2 regions of the Arthrobacter sp. Y3225209 genome follow, and region 2 is predicted to be linked to the other one. Evidence: predicted binding sites of a transcription regulator. Region 2 holds the regulator's gene; the other holds the start of a gene.
What was found. Region 2 encodes HspR, which represses chaperone genes until heat shock. Its sites were predicted from a motif close to AAGTTGAGTCNNNNNGACTCAACTT; they were not measured.
Positions count from the first base shown of each region.

Region 1: AC5RVB_RS05295 (Hsp20/alpha crystallin family protein) is a predicted target of HspR. The motif match lies at 11,487-11,511, and genes of this name have one in related genera.

Region 1 covers NZ_JBNHFW010000006.1:4,146-18,760, reverse strand. Annotated here, with positions in the region: gene AC5RVB_RS05350 (SDR family oxidoreductase) at 1-836, opposite strand, end outside; gene AC5RVB_RS05345 (bile acid:sodium symporter family protein) at 833-1,828, opposite strand; gene AC5RVB_RS05340 (flavin-containing monooxygenase) at 1,828-3,174, opposite strand; gene glpK (glycerol kinase GlpK) at 3,360-4,883, opposite strand; gene AC5RVB_RS05330 (MIP/aquaporin family protein) at 4,940-5,686, opposite strand; gene AC5RVB_RS05325 (aldo/keto reductase) at 5,885-6,721, shown strand; gene AC5RVB_RS05320 (alpha/beta fold hydrolase) at 6,721-7,665, shown strand; gene AC5RVB_RS05315 (glycosyltransferase family 4 protein) at 7,668-8,759, shown strand; gene AC5RVB_RS05310 (NADP-dependent oxidoreductase) at 8,811-9,827, opposite strand; gene AC5RVB_RS05305 (MarR family winged helix-turn-helix transcriptional regulator) at 9,868-10,323, opposite strand; gene AC5RVB_RS05300 (phosphotransferase) at 10,465-11,445, shown strand; gene AC5RVB_RS05295 (Hsp20/alpha crystallin family protein) at 11,564-12,010, shown strand; gene AC5RVB_RS05290 (hypothetical protein) at 12,218-12,361, shown strand; gene AC5RVB_RS05285 (primosomal protein N') at 12,375-14,519, opposite strand; gene metK (methionine adenosyltransferase) at 14,527-14,615, opposite strand, start outside.
Region 2 covers NZ_JBNHFW010000005.1:97,731-112,345, reverse strand. Annotated here, with positions in the region: gene AC5RVB_RS05180 (DEAD/DEAH box helicase) at 1-280, opposite strand, end outside; gene trmB (tRNA (guanosine(46)-N7)-methyltransferase TrmB) at 548-1,393, shown strand; gene AC5RVB_RS05170 (SDR family oxidoreductase) at 1,400-2,164, opposite strand; gene AC5RVB_RS05165 (helix-turn-helix transcriptional regulator) at 2,266-3,105, shown strand; gene AC5RVB_RS05160 (NYN domain-containing protein) at 3,269-4,258, shown strand; gene AC5RVB_RS05155 (class I SAM-dependent methyltransferase) at 4,349-4,996, shown strand; gene AC5RVB_RS05150 (MOSC domain-containing protein) at 5,051-5,779, opposite strand; gene AC5RVB_RS05145 (heat shock protein transcriptional repressor HspR) at 5,842-6,354, opposite strand; gene AC5RVB_RS05140 (DnaJ C-terminal domain-containing protein) at 6,417-7,412, opposite strand; gene AC5RVB_RS05135 (nucleotide exchange factor GrpE) at 7,553-8,188, opposite strand; gene dnaK (molecular chaperone DnaK) at 8,191-10,071, opposite strand; gene AC5RVB_RS05125 (methyltransferase domain-containing protein) at 10,315-11,118, shown strand; gene AC5RVB_RS05120 (low molecular weight protein-tyrosine-phosphatase) at 11,169-11,705, shown strand; gene AC5RVB_RS05115 (nucleoside/nucleotide kinase family protein) at 11,695-12,303, shown strand; gene cls (cardiolipin synthase) at 12,328-13,803, opposite strand; gene AC5RVB_RS05105 (aminodeoxychorismate lyase) at 13,888-14,615, shown strand, end outside.

The DNA of each region.
Region 1 (14,615 bases), on a different contig from region 2:
AACCGCACCCGTTCCGGACCGTGCACCGTCAGCCGGAGCCTGCTGCCGAGCCAGAGCGCTGCGGCCAGCACCGGAGCCGGGACCGTGATGGTGCCCCGCCCCTGGAGCGCGGCGATCTCCCGGACGGTCAGTGCGCCGTCGCCGGCCACGTTGTAGATGCCGCTGCGGCCGGTGACGGCAGCCTGCACCATCACCCCGGCAACGTCTTCATCCCAGACGAAAACGAAGGGTGACTCGCTGCCCGCCACCCTCAGCAGCCGCGGGGCGTCCAGCAGGGCGGTGATCTGGTTGCGGACCCGTTCCCCCAGGATGGTGCCGATCCGGAAAACTGTCTGCTTCAGTTCCGGATGCTCAACGCGGACCCGGGCCAGCTCCTCCTCCACCAGGCGTTTGTGCTGTGAATAGGCGAATTCGTCGTTGCCGCGGATCGGGTCGGCTTCGGTCAGCCACGGGGAGTTATCCGGGTGGTAGCCGTAGGCGGCCCCGGAGGAGGAAATGATCACGTGTTTGACGCCGGCGGCAATGCAGGCCGCCAGGACGTTGCGTGACCCGTCCACGTCCACCCGGTATTCCTGTTCCCGGGTGGTGCTTTTCCCGGGGTTTACGATTGCCGCCAGGTGCACCACCGTGTCTATCCGGTGCTCTGCCAGCAACCGCGCGACCTCCGGTGAGCACACGTCTGCGAGGGCGTAGGCGACGCCGTCGAGCCGTCGCTCCGGAGCCGGTTCCCGGATGTCGAGGCTCAGTACATGGGTGATATCGGGGTGTTCGGCCAACCGTGCCACCACGGCACTGCCCAGGAACCCGTTGCCGCCCGTAACGCAGACGCGGGTCACCGGTCTGCTCCGTTTGTTGCCGCGGCCGGCGGTTCAGCAGCCGGCGGTTCAGCAGCCGGCGGTTCAGCAGCCGGCGGTTGGGCCGCTGCCCTGCCTGCCCGGGCGTCCCTGCGCCGCCACCAGGCGGCCAGCAGGAGTCCGGCCAGGATGTCCCAGATGCCCCACCAGGCAGCAACCATGGCCATACCGCCCAACCCGGCGAAAAAGGTCAGGGTCAGGCCGAGTCCCAGGCCGGTATTCCGGGCTCCCACTTCGAAGGCGAAGGCACGCCGGCTGGGCTCGTCCAGCCGAACGGCTGCCGCAGTCCAGTAGCCCACGGCCAAAGCCACGGCGTCGTGCAGCAGTACCACCAGGAAGATGGTGCCCAGGTGTTCGCGCAGCGGCCCGAGGTTGCTCGCCGTGCCCGAAACAATAAAAACCAGCAGGGCGATCAGGCCGATGCGCTGGACCCAGGGCCGCACTTTAGCGGTAATGCGCGGGTAACGCCGGGCCAGCGGCATCCCCAGGGCGAAGGGAAGTCCGATGATCAGCAGGACCTGGATCAGCATCTCCCACCGGTCCAGCGAGAATTCCCGCATCAGGGATTCGGTGCCCGGGTTCAGCCGTGCCCACAGGGCTACGTTCAACGGCATCACTGCAATGGCCACCAGGTTCGACACCGCGGTCATGGACGCCGAGAGTGCCACGTTTCCGTGGGCCCGGTGTGTGAGAACGTTGGATATCCCGCCGGGCGGGCAGCACGCCACCAGGATCATGCCCAGCGCAATCGACGCCGGCACATTCAGGAGCAGGGCCAGCCCCACGGTTACTGCCGGCAACACCAGGTACTGGGCGGCAATGCCCACCAGTACCGCCTTGGGGCTGCGCAGCACGGTTTGGAAATCAGCCGGCCGGACTTCCAGGGCGATGCCGAGGATGATGACCGCAAGGACCACGTTCAGGATCACCAGGGACCCCGGGGTGAAACTCAGGACAACGTCGTCAATGGACATCAGGCATTCACCTCGTCCCGTGCCGGGGCGGGCGCAGCCAGCTGTTCCAGGTGGGCGTCCAGTTCGGCCCGGTACGCGTCTTTGTTGACGTAGTAGCTCATTCTGTCGAGGCCGAGGTAGCGGTACCCGCCCGTGACATCCGGGCCGGGCCCGGCGATGCGCCGGGCGAACCGCTCCGCCGACGCCGGATCGTCGCGTTGGGCCGCAAGATAGGCCGCGGCCAGCTCGGCCTGCCGGTACCGGCCTTCCCAGCCCAGGCCCGAGGCTTCCACCATGCCGATCATCAGCAGGTTGGCGGCCTGCCGGCTGAAGATGTTCAGGTACAGCGACGGTGACGGTCCGGTCCAGCCCAGCAGCTGTGGATCCAGGAACGGATAGTCCAGCAGGTACCCCGTGGACAGCAGGATCAGGTCATACTCCCCCGATGTGCCGTCCCGGAAGTGCACCGTGTGCCCGTCCAGCCGGTCTATGTCCGCCCGGACCCGGAGATCGCCGTGTCCCAGGTGGTGCAGCACCAGGGAGTTCACGACCGGGTGCGACTCGTAGATACGGTAATCCGGCTTCGGAAATCCGTACCGCTGCGGATCCCCGGTGAACATGCGCAGGAGCCGCTTGTCCAGGAACTGTTTCAGGGGGCGCGGCAGTGGCCGGCCCTGGTTGAGGGTGTCCGTCGGCCGGCCGAAAACATACTTGGGCACGAAGTAATAACCGCGGCGGACACTGATATCAACGGCGGCTGCGTGATGCACGGCGTCCACCGCTATGTCGCAGCCGCTGTTGCCTGCCCCGACTATCAGTACCCGCTTCCCGGCCAGCTCAGTTGCCCGCTTGTAGGCCGCGGAATGAAGGATCTCGCCGGCAAACTGTCCGGCGAAACGCGGAACCGACGGAGTGTGCAGTGTTCCGGATGCGACCATCACCGCGCTGAACCTGCCGCTTCCGGGCCCGTCGGGACCGTCCCAGCTGACGGTCCAGGCATCCCCTGACGGTACTGCGGACGTGACCGCTGTGCCGAAGCGGATTCGGTGGCTCAGCCCGAAGTGCTCGGCATAGGCAGTGAAGTAGGCCTTCAGGTGCCTATGCCCGGGATAGTCCGGGGTTCCCTCCGGCATCGGGAACTCGCTGAACTGGGTGGTGGACTTGGAGGAGATCAGATGCGCGGACTCATAGACCGTGCTGGCCGGATTCCCGATGTTCCAGAGCCCGCCGACCTCGGTGTGGCGTTCGAAGCCCACAAAGTCGAGTCCCTGTTTTGCCAGTGCACGCATGGCCGCAAGGCCGCTGGGCCCGGCGCCGATAACGGCAACCGGAAGCGCCGTATGTGTTGTATTGGATTCGGAAGACACTTCTACCTGTTTCTGTGATCTGCATCACCATTGATGCTGACCGAACGCTACCGAACCTGTCCCGCGGCCGCCAACCAACGCGCCGAATGTGACGAACTCCGGGTACGCAAATGCCCCGGCGGATATCCGCCGGGGCATTTGCCAGCCGTTACCCGACGAGCTCTGTCGCCGGTTGGGACCGTAGGTTACTGGACGTCGTCATCAACCCAGTCGAAGGTCTTGGTGACGGCCTTCTTCCACAGGCGCATCTGGCGCTGCCGCTCGGAATCTTCCATCTGCGGGCTCCAGCGCTTGCCTTCATCCCAGTTCTGGGAGAGTTCCTCGGTGTCATTCCAGAATCCGACGGCCAGGCCGGCGGCGTAGGCGGCACCCAGCGCGGTGGTTTCAATGACCTTCGGGCGGACAACGTCCACGCCGAGGATGTCGGCCTGGAACTGCATGAGCTCATCATTGGCCACCATGCCGCCGTCAACGCGCAGTTCGGTCAGCGGAACACCGGAGTCAGCGTTCACGGCGTCAAGAACCTCGCGGGTCTGGAAGGCGGTGGCCTCCAGGGCGGCGCGTGCAATGTGGTTCTTGTTCACGTAACGGGTCAGGCCAACGATGGCGCCGCGGGCGTCGGAGCGCCAGTACGGTGCAAAGAGGCCGGAGAATGCCGGGACGATGTACACGCCGCCGTTATCCTCCACCTTGCGGGCCAGTTCTTCGATTTCCGGAGCGCTGTCGATCATGCCCAGGTTGTCCCGCAGCCACTGGATCAGGGACCCGGTAACCGCAATGGAGCCTTCCAGCGCGTAGACCGGCTTGGCGTCACCCAGCTGGTAGGCAACCGTGGTGATCAGGCCGTTCTCCGAACGGACAATTTCCTCGCCCGTGTTGAAGATCAGGAAGCAGCCCGTGCCGTAGGTGTTCTTCGCAGCACCCTTGGTGAAGGCTGCCTGGCCGAAGGTCGCGGCCTGCTGGTCACCCAGGATGCCGGCCACCGGGGTTTCGCGCAGCAGCTGCGAACCGGCCACCTGGCCGTACACCTCGGAGGAGGAACGGATTTCCGGCATCATGGACTTCGGCACGCCGAATTCCCGAAGGATGTCCTCATCCCAGGTCAGGGTTTCCAGGTTCATGAACAGCGTGCGGGACGCGTTGGTCACATCGGTGATGTGGACACCGCCGTCGGGTCCGCCGGTCAGGTTCCAGACGATCCAGGAATCCGTGTTGCCGAAGATGAGGTCCCCCGCCTCGGCCCGCTCCCGGGCCCCTTCGACATTGTCCAGGATCCACTTGATCTTTGTGCCGGAGAAGTACGTTGCCAGCGGCAGGCCAACGGTGTCCTTGAAGCGGTCCAGGCCGCCGTCCTTGGCCAATTCGTTGACGATCGGCTGGGTCCGGGTGTCCTGCCAGACAATGGCGTTGTACACCGGCTCGCCGGTCTTGCGGTCCCAGACAACGGCGGTTTCGCGCTGGTTGGTGATGCCCACCGCCGCGATGTCGTGCCGGGTCAGGTTTGCCTTGGACAGCGCGGTGCCGACAACCTCGCGCACATTGGTCCAGATTTCCTGCGGATCGTGCTCCACCCATCCGGCGTGCGGGAAGATCTGCTCGTGTTCCTTCTGCCCGGTGGAAACAATGCTTCCGTCATGGTCGAACACGATAGCCCGGCTGCTGGTGGTGCCCTGGTCGATGGCGATGATGTACCTGGGATTGTCAGGCATTGGTTCTGCTCCTTGAGTGGGGGTTTAGACGTATGGCCGGGCTGCGGCCGTGTGGGTTACAGCGGAAGGACGGGAAGGGGGATCTGGGCCCCCAGCAGGCCGCCCAGGGCGCCGCCGATGAGCGGACCGACAACCGGAACCCAGGAGTAGGACCAGTCGCTGTTGCCCTTGTTGCGGATGGGCAGCAGGGCGTGGACGATGCGGGGTCCGAGGTCACGTGCAGGGTTGATGGCGTAGCCGGTGGGGCCGCCGAGGGAGGCACCGATACCGAGAACGACCAGCGCGACGGCCAGCGGGCCGAGGCCCGACGGGGTACCTGCAAAGGCGACGATGGTGAAGACGAGGACAAACGTGCCCACGACCTCGGTGACAACGTTCCATCCGTAGGAGCGGATGGCCGGGCCGGTCGAGAAAACGCCCAGGATGTTGGCGGCGTCGGGTTCGTCGTCGAACTGCTTTTTGTACGCGAGCCAGGCGACAAAGGCGCCGATCATCGCGCCGACCATCTGTCCGGCGAAGTACACCAGCGTTGAGGCAAAGGAAACTTCGACACCGGGGGCATACTCGTCGGCGCCGCTTGCCCACAGGCCCACGGTGACGGCGGGGTTGATGTGCGCGCCGGAAATGGCGGCAGCGTAGACACCGGCAAATACACCGATTGCCCAACCAAAGTTGACCATCAGGAAGCCGCCGCCGGCTCCCTTCGTCTTGGCCAGGGCCACGTTGGCAACAACGCCGCAGCCGAGAATAATGAGAATGGCGGTACCCGCCAGCTCACTGATGAAAACTTCACCCAGAGTCACCATCGACTCCTCCGATCATTCGTATCTGTCCACAACCCAAGCGGGTGTGCGGACTCTTGGTTTCTATGCAACCAATCTTTTGCAAGAAGCGCCATTACCTTAGCCGACCTGTTTGTCGGCGCGCCAATCTTAGGGGGATGAAACAGGTAGTCAGGGCAGGATTTCAGCGCTGTGCCCCTGCCTCGGTAAAGTCGTCCTATGCAGCCGGCACCGAAAATCCCGCTCAATAACGGCGTCCTTATGGACCAGGTTGGCTTCGGCACCTACAAGGTGCCGTCCCAGGATGCGGCCGGACTGTGCCGTGAGGCCCTCACCGCCGGGTACCGCCATGTGGACACCGCGGCCCTGTACGGCAACGAAGCGGGCGTGGGTGAGGCTGTCCGTGGCTTCGTGGCGGACGGCGGTGCCAAGCGCAGCGATGTGTTTGTCACGTCGAAGGTCTGGAACAACGATCAGGGCTACGACACCACTCTGCAGGCCTTCGATGCTTCGATGTCCCGGCTGGGCCTGGACTACTTGGATCTCTACCTCATCCACTGGCCATGCCCTCAGCGCGGCGAGTATGTGAACACGTACCGGGCGCTCGAGGAGCTCTACGCTTCCGGCCGGGTCCGCGCCATCGGGGTCTCCAACTTCCAGCCCGCCCACCTCGAGCAGCTGCTGGAGGCAACAGGTATTGTTCCTGCGGTCAACCAGATTGAACTGCATCCCTGGCTGCAGCAGGACCAACTGCGCAGCCTGCATCAGCGGCTGGGTATTCAGACCGTGGCATGGAGCCCGCTCGGCCGCGGCGCCGTCCTGGCGGATCCGGTGGTTCTGCGGATTGCGGCGGAGCTGAACCGGACCCCTGCCCAGGTGATCCTGCGCTGGCACCTGGATTCGGGAAACGTGGTGATCCCCAAGGCCAGCACGCCGGAGCGGATCGCGGGCAATCTGGATGTTTTCTCCTTCGAACTCTCCGATGAACAGCGAGCCGCCATTGACGGCCTGGACCGTGGGCAGCGCTCGGGATCCCACCCGGACGAGGTCAACTGATGCCGGGCACCACGGCGGACCCGGCGTCGCATGCCGTCCCCGTGCAGCTCTCCCGGACAGCTGAGGCCCGCCCGATCACAGTTGCCGGAACGGCGCAGCGGTGCTGGGACTTCGCCCCTGCGGATACCGGCGCCGCAGGCAGTGCCGGGGACGACGCCGGCTTCCCTCCGGTTTTTATGGTCCACGGCTTTCGCGGCGACCACCACGGCCTGCTCCGTATTGTGGAGGCCCTCCCCCGCCACCGCGTACTCGTACCCGATCTGCCCGGCTTCGGCGAAGGCAGCCCGCTGCCCGGCCGGCATGATGTGCCGGCCTACGCCGGATTTGTCCGCACGGCCCTGGCGGAACTGGGCCTGGGCGCGGAAACGGTTCTGCTCGGGCACTCATTCGGATCCATCATCGCCTCCCGCGTTGCCGCCGAGTCCCCGGAGCTGATCAGCGAGCTGGTGCTGGTAAACCCCATCTGCGAGCCTGCCCTCGAAGGACCGAAGGCCATAACCAGCAAGGCTGCGGAGCTGTATTACCGGGCGGCAGCGGCGCTGCCGGAGAAACCGGGCATGGCGCTGCTGCGCAGTCCGCTGATTGTCCGCGGCATGAGCATGCTGATGGCCAAGACCAGGGAACCGGGGCTGCGCCGGTGGATCCACGGCCAGCACGATGCCTACTTCAGCGCCTTCGCCAACCGCACCGTGGTCCTTGATGCGTTCCGGGCGTCCATCTCCGAAACGGTGCGGGATGTGGCGGCCCGGCTTTCCATGCCCGTGCTGCTGGTGGCCGCTGAACTGGATGACATCGGTTCGGTTCGCGGGCAGCAGCATCTGGCCCGGACCATCCCGGATGCCGAACTGGTGATGCTGCCCGGCGTGGGGCACCTGGTGCACTACGAAAAGCCGAACGAAGCGGCGGCGGCCATCGAGGATTTCCTGGCCCGGAGGCATTCATGAGGATGCGGTTGGCGGTGGACGCCCGGTTCACCCGCACCGACCACCATGACGGCATCAGCCGGTACGGCGCCAGCCTGATCCGGGCGGTCAGCGAGCATGCCGACGTGCTGATGCTGATTTCGGACGAGCGCCAGCTGGCGCTGCTGCCGGATCTGCCGTGGGTGAAGATCAACAGCCCGATCTCCCCTGCCGAGCTCTTCGTAGCGCTCCGGGTTAACCGGCTGGGGGCTGACGCCGTTTTCTCGCCGATGCAGACCATGGGCAGCTGGGGGCGCAGGTATCCGCTGATTCTCACCCTGCACGATCTGATCTATTACCAGAACCCCACGCCCCCGGGGTTCCTGCCGCTGCCCGTGCGCGGACTGTGGCGCCTGTACCACCTGGCGTACTGGCCGCAACGGCTGCTGCTGAACCGCGCCGATGTTGTGGCCACCATCAGCGAAACCACCCGCGGCCTGATGGCCCGGCACCGGCTCACGCGCCGTCCGGTCAGGATGGTGGCCAACGCGCCGCAGGAGGGTTCGACGCCGAGGAACCCGGATGCCCCGGTGGAGAAGTCCCTGCTGTATATGGGCTCGTTTATGCCGTACAAAAACGTGGAAACCGTCATCCGGGGCATGGAGCACCTGCCGGGCTTCACGCTGCATCTGCTGAGCCGGATCAGTGACGAACGGCGTGCCGAACTGGAGGCGCTGGTACCGGCCGGCGCCCGGGTCCGGTTCCACAACGGCGTCAGCGATGAGGACTATGACCGGCTGCTGCGCCGGGCAACGGCCCTGGTCACGCTGTCCAGGGCCGAGGGCTACGGTCTGCCGGTCATCGAGGCGATGGCGGTAGGCACTCCCGTGGTGGCGAGCGACATTCCGATTTTCCGGGAGGTTTCGGGCGGCGCGGCACTGCTGGTGGACCCGGACTCCCCTGCCGGATTCGCGGACGCGGTACGTGCCCTGGCCGAGCCGGACCGGTGGCGAAAGGCGTCCGACGCCGGTGTCCGGCGGGCGAACGATTACGGCTGGGACGTCTCTGCCCGCCAGCTCATGGCAGCGGCCGGGGAGGCTGTCCGCCTGTTCCCCGGCCGCCGCCGTCGTCCTTAGTCCCTCGTCCGTAGTCCCTCGTCCGTAGTCCCTCGCCAGCTGCCCTGCTGCTCAGCCCAGGTTGACGATCATCTTGCCCTTGTTGGCGCCCTTCATCAGGTCAATGAAGGCCTGGGGCGCATTTTCGAGGCCGTCCACGAAGGTTTCGTCATAGCTGACCGCGCCTTCCTGCAGCCACGTGGCCATTTGGGTGTTGAACTCGTCCACATACCGGCTGTAGCTGCCCACAATGAATCCGCGCAGGGTGATTTCCTTGCCGATGGCGAGGGCCAGGTTGCGGGGGCCGGAGGCGGCGCCCTTGTCGTTGTACTGGGAAATCGCACCGCACATGGCCACCCGGCCGCCCTTGTTCATCACCGAGAGTGCGGCTTCAAGGTGCTCGCCTCCCACGTTGTCGAAGTAGACGTCAATGCCGTCCGCACCGGCGGCCTGCTTCAGCGAGTCCTTCACGGGACCGTCGTGGTAGTTGAAGGCCTCGTCGAAGCCGAGGTCAAGCAGGCGCTGGACTTTTTCCGCCGAACCGGCGCTGCCAATGACCTTCTTTGCTCCCATGACCTTCGCGATCTGGCCGACCAGTGAGCCAACGGCGCCGGCTGCCCCGGAGACGAACACCACGTCCCCTTCCCGAAACTCGGCCACCTTGGTCAGGCCGATGTAGGCGGTTTCACCCGGCATGCCGAGCACACCCAGATACGCACTGGCCGGGGCCAGATCGGTATCGATGACACGTGCACGGGCCCCGTCCAGGACTGCGTAGTCGCGCCAGCCGAGCCAGTGCACCACCTTGTCGCCGGGCTTGTGCGCGTCCGAGCGGGATTCCACCACTTCACCGATGGCTCCGCCTTCCAGCGGGGCGTCGAGCTTAAAGGGCGGGACGTAGGATTTCACGTCGTTCATGCGCCCGCGCATGTAGGGGTCCACGGACATGTGCAGGTTGCGCACAAGCACCTGCCCGTCCTGCAGTTCCGGGACCGGCACCTCGGTGAGGCGGAAGTTCTCTTCCGACGGCCACCCCGTGGGGCGGGAAGCAAGGTGGATTTCGCGGCCGGTTTCGGGGTACGTGCTCATCAATTGAACCTAACTGTTGGGATGGATGGTGCGGATGGTCTTACCGTGACGGTGCCTCATGGTCCTTCACCACCGCCTGCCGCAGTGCCGAATTCACCTTCGCCAGCGTGTCCTGCAGGCTGCGCAGTTCCTCCGGGTCGAGGCCGGCAGCCGCCGCAACGCGGTCAGGAAGGTCCCGGGACTTCTGTTCCAGGGCGCGGCCTGCAGCAGTGAGGTGGACCCGGACCCGTCGTTCGTCCTCGACGGCGCGGTGGCGCTGCACCAGTGCTGCCGCTTCCAGGCGTTTAATCAGCGGCGAGAGTGTGCCCGAGTCCAGTTCCAACGCCTGCCCCAGGTCCCGGACGCTTTGCCCGTCCTGTTCCCAGAGCAGGGTCATCACGAGGAACTGCGGGTAGGTGAGGTTCAGTTCCTCGAGCATGGGCCGGTACAGGGACGTGGCCGCACGGGAGGCGGAGTACAGCGAAAAGCACACCTGACGCTGCAGTGATTCGTTCATCCGCCCACCCTAGGACACGATTCAATTGTGCACAACCAAGTGGTGCACCAACCGTGGGTGCACCACAGCTGTGCCGGACATACTTCCGGGACCGGCCGTTGGTTCCCGGCTACAGCAGGCTCCGGCGCATAGGCTGTGCGGATGCACTCCCCTACAGTTCCGGTCACCGATTACCGCCGCACCGCCAGCCGCCGGCCCTGGGCCGGCCTGCCCGCGCCCGTCCGGCAGGAACTGACGGACCTGCTGGGCGGCAGCGTCACGTCCGTACGGCCGGCCGGCGGAGGGTTTACGCCGGGATTCGCCGCAGTGCTCTCCCACGGCGAAGGGCGCAGCATTTTCGTGAAGGCGGCACCGGCGTCGGACGCGTTTGTCTACCCCGCCTACGCACGGGAGGCCCAGGTGGCCCCGCTCCTGCCTCCGGACATGCCGGCGCCCCGCCTGCTGGGTACCCGCACCGTCACCGCCGCGGACACGGACTGGCTTCTCCTGGCCTACGAGGCCGTGGACGGAACAATGCCCGGGCACCCGTGGACCGGGACGGACCTCGCCGCGATAGAGGCATCCTGCACCGCATCAATCCGTCTTCTGTCGAACTTCCCGGGGCACCTCTCCAGCAGCCCGGTTTCACAGGACATCACCGCGGTTCCGTCCCCGTTCCAGGCTGTGGCCGACGGCGGGGCGGCGCCCTGGTTCCTGCCGTCCCTCACCGCCGGTGATGCCCGCCGCCTGCAGGAGCTGTGGGAGCTCAGCCCGGAAGCCCTGGCCGGGGACTCCGTGCTGCACGGTGACCTTCGGCCGGACAATATCCTGCTGCGCTCGGGCAAGGCCCTGTTCTGTGACTGGAACTTCCTGGGCACCGGTGCGGCGTGGATCGACTGGGTGGGGGTGCTGCCCTACGCGCGCGGCGGCGGTCTCGACGTCGATTCCTGGCTAACGCGGTCCGCGCTCACCCGCGGGGTTCCGCCCGAGCATATCGATGCATTCCTGGCGGCACTGCTGGCCTACATGATCCATTCCGGATGCCAGCCGGACGTCGAGTCGAGCCCGCAACTGCGCAGCCACGGGCGGCACACTGCACAGCTGATCCACGCCTGGACCTTAAGCCGGTGGGCACAGAAATAACACTTGGCACTCTAGCCATGAGAGTGCTAATCTCTTTTCGCAAGTTGAGTGACACTGACTCAACTTTGAAACCGGATACCGCTTGTCTCAAGCGATCGAATGGAGGAGTTGATTTCTTATGGCTATGAAGTTTGATCCGTTCCAGGAACTCGACCGGATGGCACAGGCCCTGCGCGGGGAAGGTTCCCTGCGCGGCATGCCCATGGACCTCTACCGGCAGGGCGACCACTACATTCTTGCGGCCGATCTCCCGGGCATCGACCCCGGATCCATCGACGTCGACGTTGACGGCCAGCTCCTGACCATCCGTGCCCAGCGCACGCTGCACGGCGCTGACGGGGTGAAGTGGCTGACCCGGGAACGTGAAAGCGGATCCTTCCTGCGCCAGCTGAACCTGGGACAGGGCATCGACACCGAGAGGATTGCCGCCAGCTACGAGAACGGCGTCCTGAGCGTGACCATTCCGGTGAGCGAGAAAGCCAAGCCGCGCAAGATTGCCGTCCAGGCGCCGGCGGATGGCGCGGTAATCCAGCAGGACGAACAGCGTGAGGCGGTATCCGCCTAGCGGCACGGACGCAAGAGGGAACGCCCGTCCGGCGGGCGGGACACCGATAGGCGCCAAGGGGTCCGGGAATATCTCCCGGGCCCCTTTTTTGCCTGCCGCAGGCGGTGGCCAATGTCACCGGCAGCGGATTCGGGCACGGCCTCCGGATGGCGGGATACTGGGTGTTAATCGGCTTTTTCTCCACGGGAAAGAGGGATGACGTTGCGAATGCCCACCATCAACCGTCCGGGCTGGATGATCCACGGCGTGCCCCGCGGGCTCCTGGGCCGGCTCTCCCGGCTGGGTACCGCAGCCCAGCTCTCGCTGCTGTCCCTGCTGGGTGCGGCAGCGGTGCTGCTGGAACTGTTGTAGCCGTGGGCCCGGGTTAGAGGACGTCTATTCCGTCGACCCGTACGTAAACAGGATCTCCGGTACGCCTGGCAGATGCTGCGGCTTTGGTGGAGCGCAGGGCAGCCGTAACGGCCGGTGCCGCCGCATAGGGGAAGAAAAGCAGTGTGCGGAAGCGGCCGCCTGCCCCGCCGAGCTGGCCGTCCCGGACCTCCCGTGCCTCCGTACCCGTTCCCGCTTCCGCCAGCGGCGCCGGTCCCACGGTTCGCGTACCGTCCGGCAGCCCCAGCCGTGCAATGAAGGCATCGAGGCCTTCCCTGGACCCGGTCAGTTCCGCATAGCGGACGGCAGGGGGCAGCCCGAGTTCGCGCCGCAGTTCCAGCTCCCGTTCGGCTGCGCCGGCCGGGTCCCAGCGCAGCAGGTGTCCCACGGTGGTGCTGTCATCGGCGGTGGCCACCACCAGTCCCTTTTCGCCAGCCGGCCGCACCAGTGCCGCAGCACTGAACCAGCGGCGCAGCGTATCCTCGCCGGCCCGCAGCGATTCGCGGGAAAGCATCGCGTTGCCGTCCAGCAGGATGGCTGCAGCGTAGCCGCCCGGCGCCACCGGCTCCGCGCCGGGCGTGGCAACCACCAGTGCCGGGGCATCGGGAATCTCGGCACGGACGTGGTCTCCGGCCGATGAGATCACCGTGGTGGAGGGAAACGCGCGGCCCAGCTCTTCGGCTGTGCGTCCTGCCCCCGCAGTGGAGCCGCGCAGGTGCACTCCCCCGCAGTTGCTGCAGTGCCACATAGGCTCCGGCCGGCCACACCAGCGGCAGGCCGGAGTACCGTTGCGACTGGCCAGCCCCAACGGGCCCGAGCAGTTCCGGCACCGCGCCGGTTCCCGGCAGTCCTGGCAGGACAGTGCCGGCGAAAAGCCGGTGCGTGCCACCTGGACCAGCACCGGACCGCGGGTCAGCCCGTCCTGTGCCGCTTTCCAGGCGGTGTGCGGTATCCGTGCCCTGGCAGCCAGCGGGTCCCGCTCCATGGTGAAGGAATCGGCGGTGCTGACCACCCGGGGCGCCGAGGCACGCACCGTGGAGCGCTCCGCAGCAATCCCTGCGGCCCAGCCGCTGGCCACCAGCCGCTGGGCCTCCGTGCTGCGCGAATGCGATGCCAGGAGCAATGCTGCCCCCTCCAGCTCGGCCCGCAGCAGCAGCACATCACGGGCATGCTGATAGGGTGCCCGCTGTTCGGCATGCAGATCATCGGCGTCGTCCCAGATCACGGCCAGTCCCAGATCCACCACCGGAGCATACGCGGCGGAACGGGTGCCGATAGCCACCCGGACATCCCCGTGCAGCAGCTGCAGGAAACTGCGGTAGCGCGGGGTGGGGCCGTCTTCGGCGGTGAGCCGGACGAAGGCGTCGGCGCCTATCCGGGCGGTGAGCGCCGTTTGCAGCCGGGCAAGATCCTTGTTGTCGGGCACCACCACCACGGCGCCCCGGCCGGAGATCAGCGTGGACCGGACCGCTTCGGCCACTTCAGCGGGCCAGTCGCGCGGGCCGTAGCCGCCCAGCGAGGAGAGTACGGCGCGCGGACTGTGCCCGGCGGCAAGATGGGTCAGGAAGCGGGGACCGTGCGGATACCGCGCAAACGGGTTGACGCCGGCGCCCTCCGGGCCGGGCAGGACATCTTCCGTTCCGCCCGGAACCCCGGCCGGAGGCTCCCCCGCCCGGGTCTGCAGCCGGGCCTCGGGGGTGAACTCCTTATCCACCCTGGCGGCCCGGGGCGGGATGGCCACTCGCAGTACGTCATGCACGGTGCCGGCATAGCGGGCGGCAACTGCTTCGGCCAGGCGCAGGATCCGGGGGGTCAGTACAGGCTGGGGGGAAATAACCTTTCCCAGCGGCATCAGCCGCGCGGTGGTATCCGCTTCGGCGGCACGTTCGGTGATGAAGCCCGGCAGTTCCTGGCCTCCGAACCGAACCTTCACGCGTGCTCCCGGCACGGCATCCCGGTCGAGTTCGTCAGGAACCAGATAGTCGAACGGCCGGTCCAGGTGCGGCAGCGGCGAGTCCAGCAGCACGCGGGCAATCGGGAGCACTGGTGCAGCCCGGGCCTTGCCTACGGGCTTGGCCGACGGCGCGAAGCCGTGCAGCAGGGAAAGCTGCACGGCTTCATCGGAGCGATCCGCGGCCATGGCGGTACTACACGTTGAAGTAGCTGCGGAGGTCCTCGACCTTGTCCTTGCGCTCCCAGGTGAAGCCTTCATCCTCGCGGCCGAAGTGGCCGTGGG
Region 2 (14,615 bases):
TGATCTGGGTGGCCAGCTCGCGGGTCGGTGCCAGGACCAGGCCCAGCGGGCGGTTGGGCCGGCGGCGGTAGGCGGCTTCGGCGTCGGCCAGCCGGGCAACCAGCGGGAGCGAGAATGCGAGGGTCTTGCCCGAGCCGGTGCGGCCGCGGCCCAGGACGTCGCGTCCCTTGAGGGTGTCCGGGAGGGTCTCCACCTGAATGGGGAAAGGCTCGGCAATTCCGGCAGCGGCGAGGGAGGAAACAAGCGCCTTGGGCACGCCAAGGGCAGCAAAAGTAGTCATTAAAAGACAGGCAACTTTCGGTAAGTGGCCCCCAACGCCGTTTGGGCCGGGGGTTCGCCGAAGAAAAGTCAGACAGTGTCTACCGCACTAACAGGCGGGACAAAAGAAAGCGTTCATCGACGCAGGCTGGACTGCTTACACACACGGTTTTTACGCCGTGGCAGGACCAACATCTCCCACCAGCTTACCTGCTGGGGGGAAGTTTCCTAATTCGACGGCCAGCCGCAGTGAACTTTGGGGGCACGCCAGCCGATAGCATTAAGGGTAATGACTACTGAACCAGCCCTGCCCGACGCCACCGACACCGCTGACACCGAGGACCGGCATTTCCGCTCACCTGTCTCGTTTGTCCGCCGCGGCTCCCGGTTGCAGGGCCGGCGCCAGCAGGCGTGGGATGAACTTTCGGACCGCTTCGTGGTGGACGTGCCGCGTGATGAAGCAGACACCTCCGTGCACCCGGACTATGTCTTCGACGCCACGGCCGAGTTTGGCCGCACCGCTCCCCTCGTCGTCGAGATCGGGTCCGGCCTTGGCGAGGCAGTCACGCACGCTGCCGAGGCAAATCCGGACAAGGACTTCCTGGCCGTGGAGGTCTATCTGCCGGGTCTGGCGCAGACGCTGCAGCGGATCGGGCAGAAGGGCCTGACCAACGTGCGGGTGGTCCAGGCCAACGCGCCGGAGGTGCTGACCACCATGCTGCCCGCCGGGTCCGTTGACGAGGTCTGGGTATTCTTCCCGGACCCCTGGCACAAGACCCGCCACCACAAGCGGCGCCTGGTCAAGGAATCCTTCGCCGAACTGGTGGCGCGGGTCCTGGTTCCCGGTGGCACGTGGCGCCTGGCCACGGACTGGTCCGACTACGCCGTGCAGATGCGCGAGGTCCTCGATGCCTCTTCCCTGTTCGGGAACCTGCACGCCGGTGAGCGGGCCGGGGCGGACAGCCCGCTGACGCGGGTCCGCCGGGAAGGTCTGGAAAACAAGGCCCCGGAGGACGACGTCGATGAGCGCGGTGGGTGGGCCCCCCGCTTTGAGGGCCGCACGCTCACCAGCTTCGAGAACAAGGCGCACCAGGCAGGCCGGCTCATCTTCGACCTCGCCTACCGGCGCGTCTAGCGGCGCCTAGCCCGGCTCCCCCGCGGGTACGGCCGGGTTTACGGCGGCCACCGCGTCCGCATAGCGTCCCTCCGTTTCGGCAAAACGAAGGAATTTCACGGCGTCGACCAGGATTTCCCGGGCGTCGGGCTGTGCCTCGAGCAGGGCCATGACTTCGTCGGCGAAATCGTCGAGCGGGAGGTAGCGCTCGTTCACCGACCCGCCGGGCATCAACTCGGTCTGCACCGCCGGCGGCACCAGCTCAATCACCTGGACCGGGGTATCTGCCAGCTGCAGGCGGATGGTTTCGGTGAACCGGTGGATAAAGGCCTTCGTGCCGTTGTAGGTGGGCGTGGACATCAGCGGTGTGTGGGCCAGACCTGACGAAACAGTAATGATCGCGGCCTCCTCCCGGGTCTGCAGCTGCCCGATGAATGCTGCCATCAGGTGCAGGGGTCCGTTGATGTTCGTGTTCACCATCCGCTCGGCGCGGGCCAGGAACCCACCGTCGTGGACGTCCTCCGGTGCCATGATTCCCGCCATGGCGATCAGGACATTCAGCTCCGGATACCGTTCCAGCACCGCATCCCGGGCCGCCGGCACGGAGTCCGGGTCCGTGGTGTCAATAACCACGGTACCGAAGCCGTGATCGGCAGCGAGCTCTGCCAGGACGTCGGTCCGCCGCCCGCCGATGATGACTTTGTTGCCGGCAGCCTGCAGGCGGAGGGCCAGCGCGAGGCCGATGCCGGAGGTGGCGCCGGGAATGAAGATGGTGTTTCCGTAAATGTTCATGCTCCAAGTCTTGGCCGGGCGGCCGACGGGCGGCAGAGGAGCGTTTGTCGTAGGATTCCCGGTCCCTGTATGGAACGGCTGCGGTGGATCATGATGGAGCCATGGACCGCGCCGCACTCGCCGATTTCCTGAAGTCCCGCCGGGACGCACTGCTGCCCGAAGACGTGGGACTCTCCCCCGGCCTGCGGCGCCGGGTCTCCGGGCTGCGCCGGGATGAGGTTGCCCTCCTGGCGGGCATGTCGGTTGATTACTACACCCGGTTGGAGCAGGCACGCGGCCCCCAGCCGTCGGAGCAGCTGCTGGGCTCCCTGGCACGGGCCCTGCGGCTCAGTTATGACGAGCGGGACTACGTGTTCCGTCTGGCGGATCGGAATCCTCCGCTTCGGACCTTCCCGGATACCCACGTGACGCCCGCCCTCCTGCGGGTGCTGGACCGGCTGGAGGATACGCCGGCCCTCATCCTTTCCGCGCTTGGGGAAACGCTGGCCCAGAACCGGCTCGCCAAGTTGCTGTTGGGCGACCATTCGCGGTTTACCGGCCACGCCCGCAGCAGCGTTTACCGCTGGTTTACGGACCCCGCCGAACGCAGCATCTATCCGGCAGGTGACCAGGAACGGCAGGGCCGGGCGCAGGTTGCCGGGTTGCGGGTCGCCGTTTCCGGCAACACTGCGGGAGCACGGGACGTGGTTGAGGCGCTGCTGCACCGCTCCCGGGAGTTTGACCGGATCTGGAAGTCCCACGCGGTGGCCACCCGTTTCGCCGACCATAAAACACTCCTGCATCCTGAGCTGGGCGAAATCGAGGTGGACTGCCAGACGCTGTACAGCGAGGATCGCGGGCAGGCGCTGCTGGTGCTGACCGCGCCCCCACGCAGTGAAGGGGCACAAAAGCTCGGCCTGCTCGCCGTCATTGGCCAGCAGCGGTTCACGCCGGATCGCTGATACCCTGCCCGGCCCCGCTGGTGTCTCCGGGTGGCCTGCTGTGCAAGGGTGACGGCTTTTACCGCCGGCTCTGCCGACGCCGGTTTGCCCCAGCCGTACCGGCCGCAGGAAACTGGGGGTACGGGCGGCAGCAAGCCGTCCGCCGTCCAGAAGGAATTCCCCCATGCATGAACCGAGCGATCCGCGCGTCGGCCTGTACATCGACTTCGACAACATTGTGATCTCCCGCTACCAGCAGCTGCACGGCCGCAACGCGTTCCAACGTGACGGGATCCGCAACTTCGACAAGACCAGCAGGGACGCGGATCCGGAGGTCGCTGCCCGGCTCGCCGCGGCCACCGTGGACTTCAACGCCATCATCGACTTCGCCGCGTCCTTCGGCACCCTGGTGGTTAACCGTGCCTACGCGGACTGGTCCGTGCCGGTCAATGCCAGCTACCAGCGCCAGCTGATGTCCCGGGCCGTGGACCTCACGCAGCTTTTTACCACCACCACCCGGGGCACCAAGAACGGCGCCGACATCCGCCTCGCCGTGGACGTCGTCGAGGACCTTTTCCGCCTGCCTGACCTCACGCACATCATTATTGTGGCCGGGGATTCGGACTACATTGCCCTGGCACAGAAGTCGAAGCGCCTTGGCCGGTTTGTTGTAGGCATTGGTGTCGCCGGGTCCACCAGCACCTCCCTGGCCGCGGCCTGTGACGAATTCGAAGACTATGATTCCCTGCCCGGCATTGTGAAGGCGGAGGCAGCACAGGCCGCTCCGGGATCATCACCATCCCCGGCTGAGGCCGCGATGGACCAGACCCCCAGCAAGGCGCGCAAGCTCACCGTAGTGCCCATGTTCTCGCACACCGAGGATGCCCGTTTCGAGGAACCGGACGTCGCCGAGGACATTGATCCGCGGACGCTCGCCACGGAACTGCTGGTCCGGGCGCTGAAGATCGGCCATGCCAAGGGCGATGACGAATGGCTGAACACCGGCACGGTGAAGAACCAGATGCGGCGGATGGACCCGTCCTTCAACGAGAAGCCGCTTGGCTTCCGTTCCTTTACCGACTTCCTTTCCTCACACAGTGACCTGGTGGAACTGGACGACGACGGCCCGCAGCGGCTCATCCGGCTTCGGCCGGACGCCGGCGCCCGGGAATAGCAGCCGGCCCGGCCGGGGTGGGCCTGCAGCCTTTGCCGGTCCGGCAACGGGGTTTGCAGCCCGGCCTCCGGGCGACGCATGCTTCAAGGTATGGAACCGACTCAAGATCCCGCCGCCACACCGGACCCGGCAACCGTTCAGGAAGACTGGGACCAGCGATACGCCGGCCGGGATGCGCTGTGGAGCGGTGAGCCCAATGGCGCACTTCTCACCGAGGTTGCCGGCATGGCTCCGGGGCGGGTGCTCGACGTGGGCTGCGGCGAGGGCGCGGATGCGCTGTGGCTGGCGGCCCGGGGCTGGGACGTCACTGCACTGGACGTTTCACGTGTAGCGCTGGACCGGGCCGCCCGTCAGGCCGCCCAGCGGTCCCTGCAGGTGACGTGGCTGCACTCAGGCCTGGTTGAAGCGGACCTTCCGGCCGGAGGCTTCGATCTGGTCTCGGCCCAGTATCCGGCGCTGCTGCGCACGGGGAATAATGCCGCCGAGCAGGCGCTGTTGCATGCGGTCGCCCCCGGCGGTGTCCTTCTGGTGGTGCATCATGCGATGCCCGCCGTTCATGAACCGCAGGACCAGGCTCCCGTCGACATGCGCGCCTACGTCCTGCCCGGCGATATTGCTGCCGCCCTGGACGGGGACTGGGCGGTGGAGGTGAATGAGACCCGCCCCCGGAGCGTCACGGCCGGCGCCGGAGCGCACCACGTCGAGGATGTGGTCCTGCGGGCACGGCGCCTGCGCTGACCCGTCGGCCCGCTACGCCCTGGCGGTCACCTCACAGCAGGGACATGCTGCCCTTCAGGCAGCACCGGACCCAAGGTGCAGGGTTACGGTGTCACCGGCCCGCAGCATCCCGGTGCGCAGCACATGGGCCTGCAGGCCGAGTTCGGCCCGGTGATGCGCACCCAGCACCTTCAGTGCCTTCGCCCCCGCATCGACGCCGGCCTGGGGCTGGTCGACCATAACGCAGCGCGGCATGCCCGGCCCCAGCTGCAGGAGCACCTCCGGGCCCAGGGCCAGTTCGGCACCTATCCAGGCGTCCTCGGTGAATACCCGCTCCGGACCGGTATCAATGATGATGTTGGCCCGGAAGCGGCGCTCGTCCACCTGTGCGCCGGTGAGGTCGTCCAGGGCGGCAAGGGAAGATGTGGTTAGCAGGTGCAGCGGAGTTTCGTCATGGTGCTGCACCGTGGTTTCAGGCTGCACGCGAAGCTCGCGGCCCAGGGCTGAGCTCAGGGCAGTGGATGCCGCCGGCTCATCGACCCGGTAGGACCGCCCATCGGGGCCGGTCAGCAGCGGCACGCCGTCCTCCGCGGTGCTGGAGGACCATTGCATCAGACCGGGCACCAGCCGGAAGCGGCGGGTGCGCTTGCCGCTGGCAATCCCGCCGTCGTTCGTATAAACCGCCCAGCGGCGGTCATCACGCAGGCCTCGCCGGGTGACCTCGACGGCGGCCAGCGCCTCGCCTGCGGTTGATTTGACCGGGTAGCGGTACAGCGCGCGCACGGTACCGACCGGACTTCCCATCTGTCGCATCCGGGCATCATCTCATGCCGCGCGGGGTGGTGCTGCGAACGTGCTGCAGGCCCTCAGAGCGACTGGATGTAGCCTTCTTCGGCGTAGTTCCGGTCCGCAGACTTGCCGGCCGGCAGTGCGCGGAGCCTGCCGCTGCGCTGCATCAGGGACACAAGCCCCAGCTGCTGCACCGAGCCCGGAGCCGCCGGCGGCCGCTGCCCGCGGCTCAGGGTCACCACATCGCCGGCCCGGCCGGCCGCGAAGACACGGCTGCGGTCCGAGGTGTGGCGGCGGGCAGTCTCCAGCTCGGAGGAAAGCTCGCTGACCCGCTGCCGCAGCCCGGTGACCTGGTTCTGCAGCTCCATGATCCGTTTGATTCCCTCCAGCGAGACACCCTCCTGGGAGAGTTTCTGGACCTCGCGGAGCAACTCGATATCCCGTTGGGAATACCGGCGCGACCGCCCGGGCGCCCGGCTGGGCCGGACTATTCCGAGCCGGTCATATTGCCGGAGGGTCTGCGGATGCATCTCCGCGAGCTCAGCGGCAACGGAGATCACAAAAATAGGCGCGTTGACGTCTATGCCCATTGTTCCTCCTTCACTGCTGGTTGAAATCCTAACCCCGGCGGGTCAATCCGCCGGGGAGCCGGCTAGAGCCGCGCCTTGGCGGCGAGCCCGGCCCGGGGGTCCTCACCCTTGGTGGCCTCGGCAAACGCCTCCACCGCGGCCTGGGCCTCTTTGTTCAGCCGTGAGGGCACGGCGACGTCCACGGTGACCAGCAGGTCGCCGTTGCCCTTGGACGTGTGCACGCCGCGGCCCTTGACCCTCAGTGTCCGGCCGGACGGCGTACCGGCGGGTACCTTCAGGCGCACGGTATCTGAGGTCAGCGTGGGTACCTCAATGGTGGCGCCCAGTGCGGCCTCCGGGAAGGACACCGGAACGTGGATCCGGATGTTGTTGCCGTCGCGGACAAAAAAGTCGTGCGGGGTGACATGCACGGTGACCATCAGGTCCCCGGCACCGGCGGCGCCGGGCTGTCCCTTGCCGCGCACACGGATCTTCTGTCCGTCCTTGACGCCGGCCGGAACCCGGACCTCCACTACTTCTCCGCTGGGTTCGCGGAGGCCGATCACGGTGCCGTTAATGGACCCCGCGAAGGAGATGGTGGTGCTGGCTGTCCGGTCCGCGCCTTTGCTGGGCGGCGGGGCGCCGAAGCCTCCGCCACCGAAACCGCCGCCGCCGAAGAGGTCGGCGAACTCCGGCGGGATGTTGCTGCCGCCGGCGTTGAACGTGGTCCGCCGGCCGCCGCCGCGGGCGGTCTGGCCGAACAGGTCCCCGAAGATATCCTCGAATCCTGCGCCGCCTGCTCCGCCGCCGCCCGGGGCACCGCCTGCAGAGAATCTGGCACCGCTGCCCATTGCGCGGATGGCATCATACTGCTGGCGTTCCTCTGCGTCGGAGAGCACCGAGTATGCCTCGGAGAGATCCTTGAACATCCGCTCCGCGTTGGCGTCACCCTGGTTCTGATCAGGATGGTATTTCCGTGCCAGCTTGCGGTAGGCCTTTTTGATGTCGGCGTCTGACGCATCCTTGGGAACACCCAGAATCTTGTAGAAGTCCTTATCGACCCAATCCTGACTAGCCAATTGGCGTCCCCTTTCTTGTGCACTGATCCCGCGTCGCTGCCGTTTGAGCCGGCCGACGGGCTTACTGCCGGCCCTGCTGCGGGACCTGCCTATGGAAATGTCCGGGGCTGCCTTCAAGGGCAGCCCCGGACACTGTGGAACTACTGTTCCGGAACCGAAACAATCACCTGCGCGGCACGCAGGACCCGGTCGCCGGACTTGTAGCCGGCGCGCAGGATCTGTGTGACCGTATCAAACGTGACATCGGCGCTCTGCTGCTGGATGAGTGCCTCGTGGATATTCGGATCGAACTCCACTCCGGTCTCGTCGATGCGGCTGAGTCCGTACGTCTTCAGCGAGTTTTCCAGCTTGGTGGCGATGGCGGCGAACGGTCCCTCCGCCAGGTCACCGTGCTGGCGTGCGGCATCGATGTCATCCAGGACGGGCATCAGCGTGTTCAGCACACCGATGACTGCCATTTCCCGGGCAACGTCGCGGTCCCGCTCCACCCGCTTGCGGTAGTTCACGTACTCGGCCTGCAGGCGCAGCAGGTCATTGCGCAGTTCCGCGGCTTCGGGCGAACCCGTATCCGCAGGCTGTGCCGGTACGTCAGCGTTGTTCAGGATCTGCTCGGCCTGGGACAGTGCGTCGCCGTCCGGCCCGGCGGCCGGGGAGGAAACGCCCTCCCCGGCTGCCGCTGCATCCTGCTGTGCTGCTTCATCCGGCGCGGACTGGTCCTGGCCGCTGATCGGCTCCTCGCCTTCGGGGGTGTTCCCGTGCTCGTTTCCAGCAGCCATGGTTACTTCTTCTCTTCGTCGTCGACAACCTCGGCGTCAACGATGTCTTCATCGCCTGCACCGCCGGCTGCCGCGCCGTCGCCTGCTGTGCCGTCGGCCGCACCCGGAGCGCCTTCGGCACCCGCAGCGGAAGCCGAAGCGTAGATCGCTTCGCCGAGCTTGGTCTGGGAAGCCTGCAGCTTCTCAAACGCGCTCTTGACCTCGTCGTCGTTCTCGGTGCCTTCGAGCGCCTTCTTCAGCGCGTCGACGTCGCCGCGGACCTCGGTCTTGACGTCTTCGGGCAGCTTGTCGTCATTGTCGGTGAGGAGCTTGTCCACCGAGTAGGCGAGCTGCTCTGCCGAGTTGCGGACGTCGGCTGCCTCGCGGCGCTTCTTGTCCTCCGCAGCGTGCTCTTCGGCTTCACGGACCATCCGGTCAATGTCGTCCTTGGAGAGCGAGGAGCCGCCGGTGATGGTCATCGACTGCTCGGCGCCGGTGCCCTTGTCCTTGGCGGACACGTGCACAATGCCGTTGGCGTCGATGTCGAAGGTGACCTCGATCTGCGGGACACCGCGCGGAGCCGGTGCAATACCGGTCAGCTCGAAGGTGCCCAGCGGCTTGTTGTCCCGGGTGAACTCACGCTCGCCCTGGAAGACCTGGATGGCCACCGAGGGCTGGTTGTCATCAGCCGTGGTGAAGGTTTCGCTCCGCTTGGTGGGGATGGCCGTGTTGCGCTCAATCAGCTTGGTCATCACTCCGCCCTTGGTTTCGATACCCAGGGACAGCGGGGTGACGTCGATGAGGAGCACATCCTTGCGCTCGCCCTTCAGCACACCGGCCTGCAGTGCAGCGCCCACGGCGACGACCTCGTCCGGGTTGACGCCCTTGTTCGGCTCCTTGCCGCCTGCCAGTTCCTTCACCAGTTCGGAAACGGCGGGCATACGGGTGGAACCGCCCACGAGGATGATGTGGTCGATGTCGGAAACCTTGATGCCGGCTTCGGCGATGACGTCATTGAACGGCTTCTTGGTGCGGTCCAGCAGGTCCTTGGTCAGGTCCTGGAACTTGGCACGGGAGAGGTGCTCATCCAGGTGGACCGGGCCTTCGGGAGTGACCGAGAGGTACTGCAGGGAGATGTTGGTGGAGGTGGCGGAGGAGAGTTCCTTCTTGGCCTGCTCCGCGGCTTCCTTCAGGCGCTGCAGGGCGATCTTGTCCTTGGACAGATCCGCACCCTTGGCCTTGGCCTGGCCCAGCAGGTAATCAACAATGCGCTGATCCCAGTCATCGCCACCGAGGCGGTTGTCACCGGAGGTGGCGCGGACCTGGATGGTGGAGAACTCGTCCTCATCCTTGCCGACTTCGAGCAGGGAGACGTCGAACGTACCGCCGCCGAGGTCGAAGACGAGGATCAGTTCATCTTCCTTGCCCTTGTCCAGGCCGTAGGCCAGGGCTGCAGCGGTGGGCTCGTTGACGATGCGCAGCACGTTGAGGCCGGCAATTTCGCCGGCTTCCTTGGTGGCCTGGCGCTCTGCGTCGTTGAAGTAGGCCGGAACGGTGACCACGGCGTCCGTGACCTTTTCACCCAGGTAGGACTCGGCGTCGTTCTTCAGCTTCATCAGGATACGGGCGGAAATTTCCTGGGCGGTGTACTTCTTGCCGTCCACGTCCACGTTCCAGTCAGTGCCCATGTGGCGCTTGACCGAAGCGATGGTGCGGTCAATGTTGTTGACGGCCTGGCGCTTGGCGATTTCACCGACCAGAACCTCGCCGGACTTGGCGAAGGCAACAACGGAGGGTGTGGTGCGGCCGCCTTCGGCGTTGGCGATGACCGTGGGCTCGCCGCCTTCCAGGACCGAGACAACCGAGTTGGTGGTTCCGAGGTCAATACCTACTGCACGTGACATATTTGCTTCCTCTTTCCTTGGAAAAACCCGCATCTTCCGTGACGTCAGCGGACCGGACCCCAGGCGGGGAGCCCCTTCCGACATCGCGGCAGTGCAATTGAGCGTTCTGGACTCAACTCTACTCAGCCCTGATTCTTTGTCAACAAACTTGAGCCTTCCGCACTCAACTTCGCCCGGGGGTCTTGCGTGACACGGTATGACGCCTGCATACCGGCCGTCCGGCGCGGGCGGTAAGGTCCTGCTATGGGTCCCGAAACGTACTCCCACGGCCATCACCGCAGCGTGGTTGCTGCCCACGCGGTCCGCACCGCGAAGGACTGCGCCGCGTACCTGCTGCCCGAACTCCAGCCGGGCATGAGCGTGCTCGACGTCGGCTGCGGGCCGGGAAGCATCACCGCGGATTTCGCGGCATTCACCGCTCCGGGACCCGTGACGGGCCTGGACCAGTCCGAAGACGTGCTGACACAGGCCCGCACCCTGGCTGCCGAACGGGGATTGCAGAACACCACCTTTACGGCCGGAAACGTGTATGACCTGGACTTCCCGGATGAAACCTTTGACGTGGTTCATGCCCACCAGGTGCTGCAGCACCTGATGGACCCGGTGGCAGCCCTGCGCGAAATGCGCCGGGTCACCAAACCGGGCGGCCTGGTGGCAGTGCGAGACGCCGATTTCCACGGCATGAGCTGGTATCCCGCCTCGCCCGCCCTGACGGAATGGATGCAGACCTACCAGCAGATTGCCCGCGGCAACCAGGCCGAACCCGATGCCGGCCGGCACCTGCTCTCCTGGGCGCTGGAGGCCGGGTTCACCGACATCACCCCGTCCTCCTCCAACTGGCTTTACGCCACACCGGAACAGCGTGCGTGGCATGCCGGTTCCTGGTCCGAGCGGGTCCTTCAGTCCGCGTTCGCCGAACAGGCGCTGGAACGCGGTTTGGCGGATCAGGCGGCGCTGGAACGCATCTCGGCCGGCTGGCAGGCGTGGGCGGAGGCGCCGGACGGCTGGTTCCTGATGCCCTGCGGCGAGTTGCTGGCGCGCGCCTAGCCCGCACGTCCATCCGGCTGGGCCCGCGGTTTGTGCGTAGGGTTTAAGCCATGTTCCGCATCCAGACCGTCTGCACGGGAAACATCTGCCGCTCCCCCATGGCCCAGTTCGCCCTCGACCGCGCCCTCACCGGCGCCGGCGCCAGGGTGGCCGTGGATTCCTCCGGCCTCACCGGATGGGAAGCAGGCAAGCCCATGGACACCCGGGCAGCCGCGGAACTGCGGCGGCACGGCTACCCCGACGCCGGGATCTCAGCATTCCGTGCCCGGGAGTTCCAGCCCGAATGGTTCAGCAGCCTCGACCTCATCCTGGCCATGGACTACGGGCATTACCTGGAACTCTCGCTGCAGGCACCCACCGCGGCGGACCGCGCCAAGGTGATGATGCTGCGGGCCTTCGATCCCGCCCTGCAGACCTCCGCGGGCCGCCCCGAACCCTCGCCCGGGCTCAGTATCGAGGACCCCTGGTACGGGAACCGGAAGGACTTTGAAACCGCGTACGCGCTGATCGACGCCGCAGTTCCGGGCGTAGTGGACTACGTGGCGTCCCTGCATGCGCACCGGCCCGAAAGCCGTGATGAGCACTGAGTCTTCGCTACGCACAGCCCCTTCCCCCCTGCTCATCGCCGTTGACGGCTTCTCGGGGGCCGGCAAAACCACCCTGGCCACCGAAGTGGCCGCTGCCCTCAGCAGCCGCGGCTCCGTTCGCCTGTTCCACCTGGAGGACATTTATCCCGGTTGGGACGGGCTGGAATCCGGTATGGCCTATTACCGGGAGCGCATCCTGCGCCCGCTCTCCCGCGGGCTGCCGGCACACTGGCAGGCGTGGGACTGGGATACCGGCCGGCCCGGCGCCGCGCGGGTCACCGAGCCCGCCGACGCCGTCGTTCTCGAAGGCGTCGGGGCAGCCCACCGCGAGGCCCGCGCCCTCCTGGACACCGTTGTGTGGGTGGACGGCGAGGAAGCCGTCCGCAAGCGGTACGCCCTTGACCGCGACGGCAGCACGTATGCCCCGCATTGGGAGCGGTGGGCGGCGCAGGAACGCCGCTGGGCCGCCACCGATGATGTGCCTGCCGCTGCTTCCCTGACCGTGCGGATGGTTGGCGCAGGCGCAAACCCCGCGGCCGCACTCGGCCAGGTGCTGGCACAGCTGTCCGGCGCCGACCCGGCGGGCGCCGCCGGATAGGGTCCGCGCAGACACCCGGAAGGGTTACTGCAGTGTCGCGGTCAGGCGGGCAACGTTGTCGATGTAGCGCTGCCAGACGGGACGGCCCACCCAGTTCTCCAGCAGCAGTTCCTTGGACAAGGCACGGTAAGTGTCCTCGATCCGGCGCATCTGCTCCACGATGGTGCCGTCAAACATCATCACGGATACCTCAAGGTTCAGGGAGAAAGACCGCATGTCCATGTTGCTGGAGCCCAGGACAGCCACCTCGTTGTCGATGGTGAAGTGTTTGGCATGGAGCACCAGCGGCTTGGGGTACTGGTAGATCCGCACCCCCGCTTCCAGCAGCGCCTCGTAGTAGGAGCGCTGGGCGTGGTCCACCAGGAACTGGTCGCCCTGTTCGGAAACGAACAGTTCCACGGCCACTCCGCGCTGGGCAGCCGTGGTCACGGCATACAGCAGGGTGTCGTCGGGGACGAAGTAGGGGCTGGTGATGGAGATCCGGTCGGAGGCCGAATAGATCAGGGAGGCGAAGAGGCGCAGGTTGTTTTCCGTGCTGAAACCGGGACCGCTGGGGACCACCTGGCAGGTGACGTCACCGGGATCGAACGTCCACTCGTACAGGCTCAGTTCCCGTTCCAGGTTCTCATCCGTTTCGGCGTTCCAGTCCGTGGCGAAGACAACGTTGAGTTCATCCACCACCGGCCCTTCCACGCGGGCCATCAGTTCCACCCAGTTGCGTCCGGAACGGCGGTTTTTGGCTTTGTGGTAGGCCGGCTCCACCAGGTTCTGGGACCCGGTGAACCCCACCGCGCCGTCCACCACCAGCAGTTTCCGGTGGTTGCGCAGGTCCGGGCGGCGCCAGTGTCCGCGGAAAGGTTCAATGGGCAGCATCCGCCGCCACTGGATGTCGCTGCTGCGCAGCTCCTTCAGGAGCTTCCGGTAGCCCTTGACCCGCAGCGTGCCGATGTGGTCGAAGAGGAGCCGGACGGTCACCCCGCGGCCCGCTGCCTCTTTCAGTGCATGGAAGAAGTCCCGGGTCACGGCGTCGTACCCCATGATGTAGAACTCCACATGTACGTAGCGGACAGCCTTCTCCACTGCGCGGGTCATCTCCTCGATGGACGCGTGGTAGTCCCGCTGCAGTTCCACCTTGTTGCCGTCCAGCGTGGGGAAGGAGCCCAGCCGGCGGTTGAGCTCGGCGGCGTTGAGCACCCATTCAGGCCCGGCATAGGTGCTGACTTCGGTTTCCAGTTCCTTGGTGTTTTCTCGGACGGCACGGTTGATTTCGGCCTGCCGGCGCACCCGCTGTTCGGAAAGCCGGTGGTTGCCGAACAGGGAGAACAGAATGATTCCGGGAATGGGAAGGAAGAAGATACACAGCAGCCAGGCCATGGCCGTGGTGGGGCGGCGGTTGCCGGGAACCACACCCAGCGCAATGATCCGGATGGCATAATCCACCACGGTCAGTACGACCGTTATCCACCCGGACGGGTCCAGGCCGGTCAGAGACCAGTACACACTCAAGCTCCTCCCAGCAGCCGCACCTGTGAACAGCCTATCTGTACGGCGGCCCGGCCGGGTCTTTGTGGCTAGGCTGGTGGCATGACTGTTCTGGTTTTCCTGGATCCTGCCTACCCTGACGGACGCCCGGCCGACGCCGGTGTCCCGGCGCTGATGATCAATGACCTCGGCGTCACGCGCGGCGACGGGATCTTCGAATCCCTGCTGGCGGTGGACGGCGTACCGCGCAAACCCGATGCCCACTTGGACCGCCTGGGTTCCTCCGCGGACCTGCTGGACCTGCGGATTCCGGAGCGTGCCGCCTGGGAGCGGGCCATTGCCACCGCGTTGGCGCTGCATGCCGGGGATGCGGGTCCCACGGGACGGGCCGCGGTGAAGCTGGTGGCCACCAGGGGTGTTGAAGGCGCCGGGGAAGCTACCGCATGGGTTCAGGTCACGTCCGCACCGGACAATGCGGCGCAGCAGAAGGACGGCATTCGCGTGCTGCTGCTGGACCGCGGCTATGACAGTCTGGCCGCATCCCGGGCGCCATGGCTGCTGCTGGGAGCCAAAACCCTGTCCTACGCGGTAAACATGGCCGCTTTGCGGTATGCCAGGGCCAACGGTGCGGATGACGCCATCTTCACGTCCTCCGACGGCAAGGTCCTGGAAGGTCCAACCTCCACGGTGGTCCTGGCTACCGAACGCAACGGGGTGCGGACGCTGCTCACGCCCGAGCGCCGCTCCGGCATCCTGGCCGGAACCACTCAGGATGCACTGTTCAGGGCGGCTGAGGCTGCCGGCTGGGAGCTGGGCTACGGTCCGCTGGT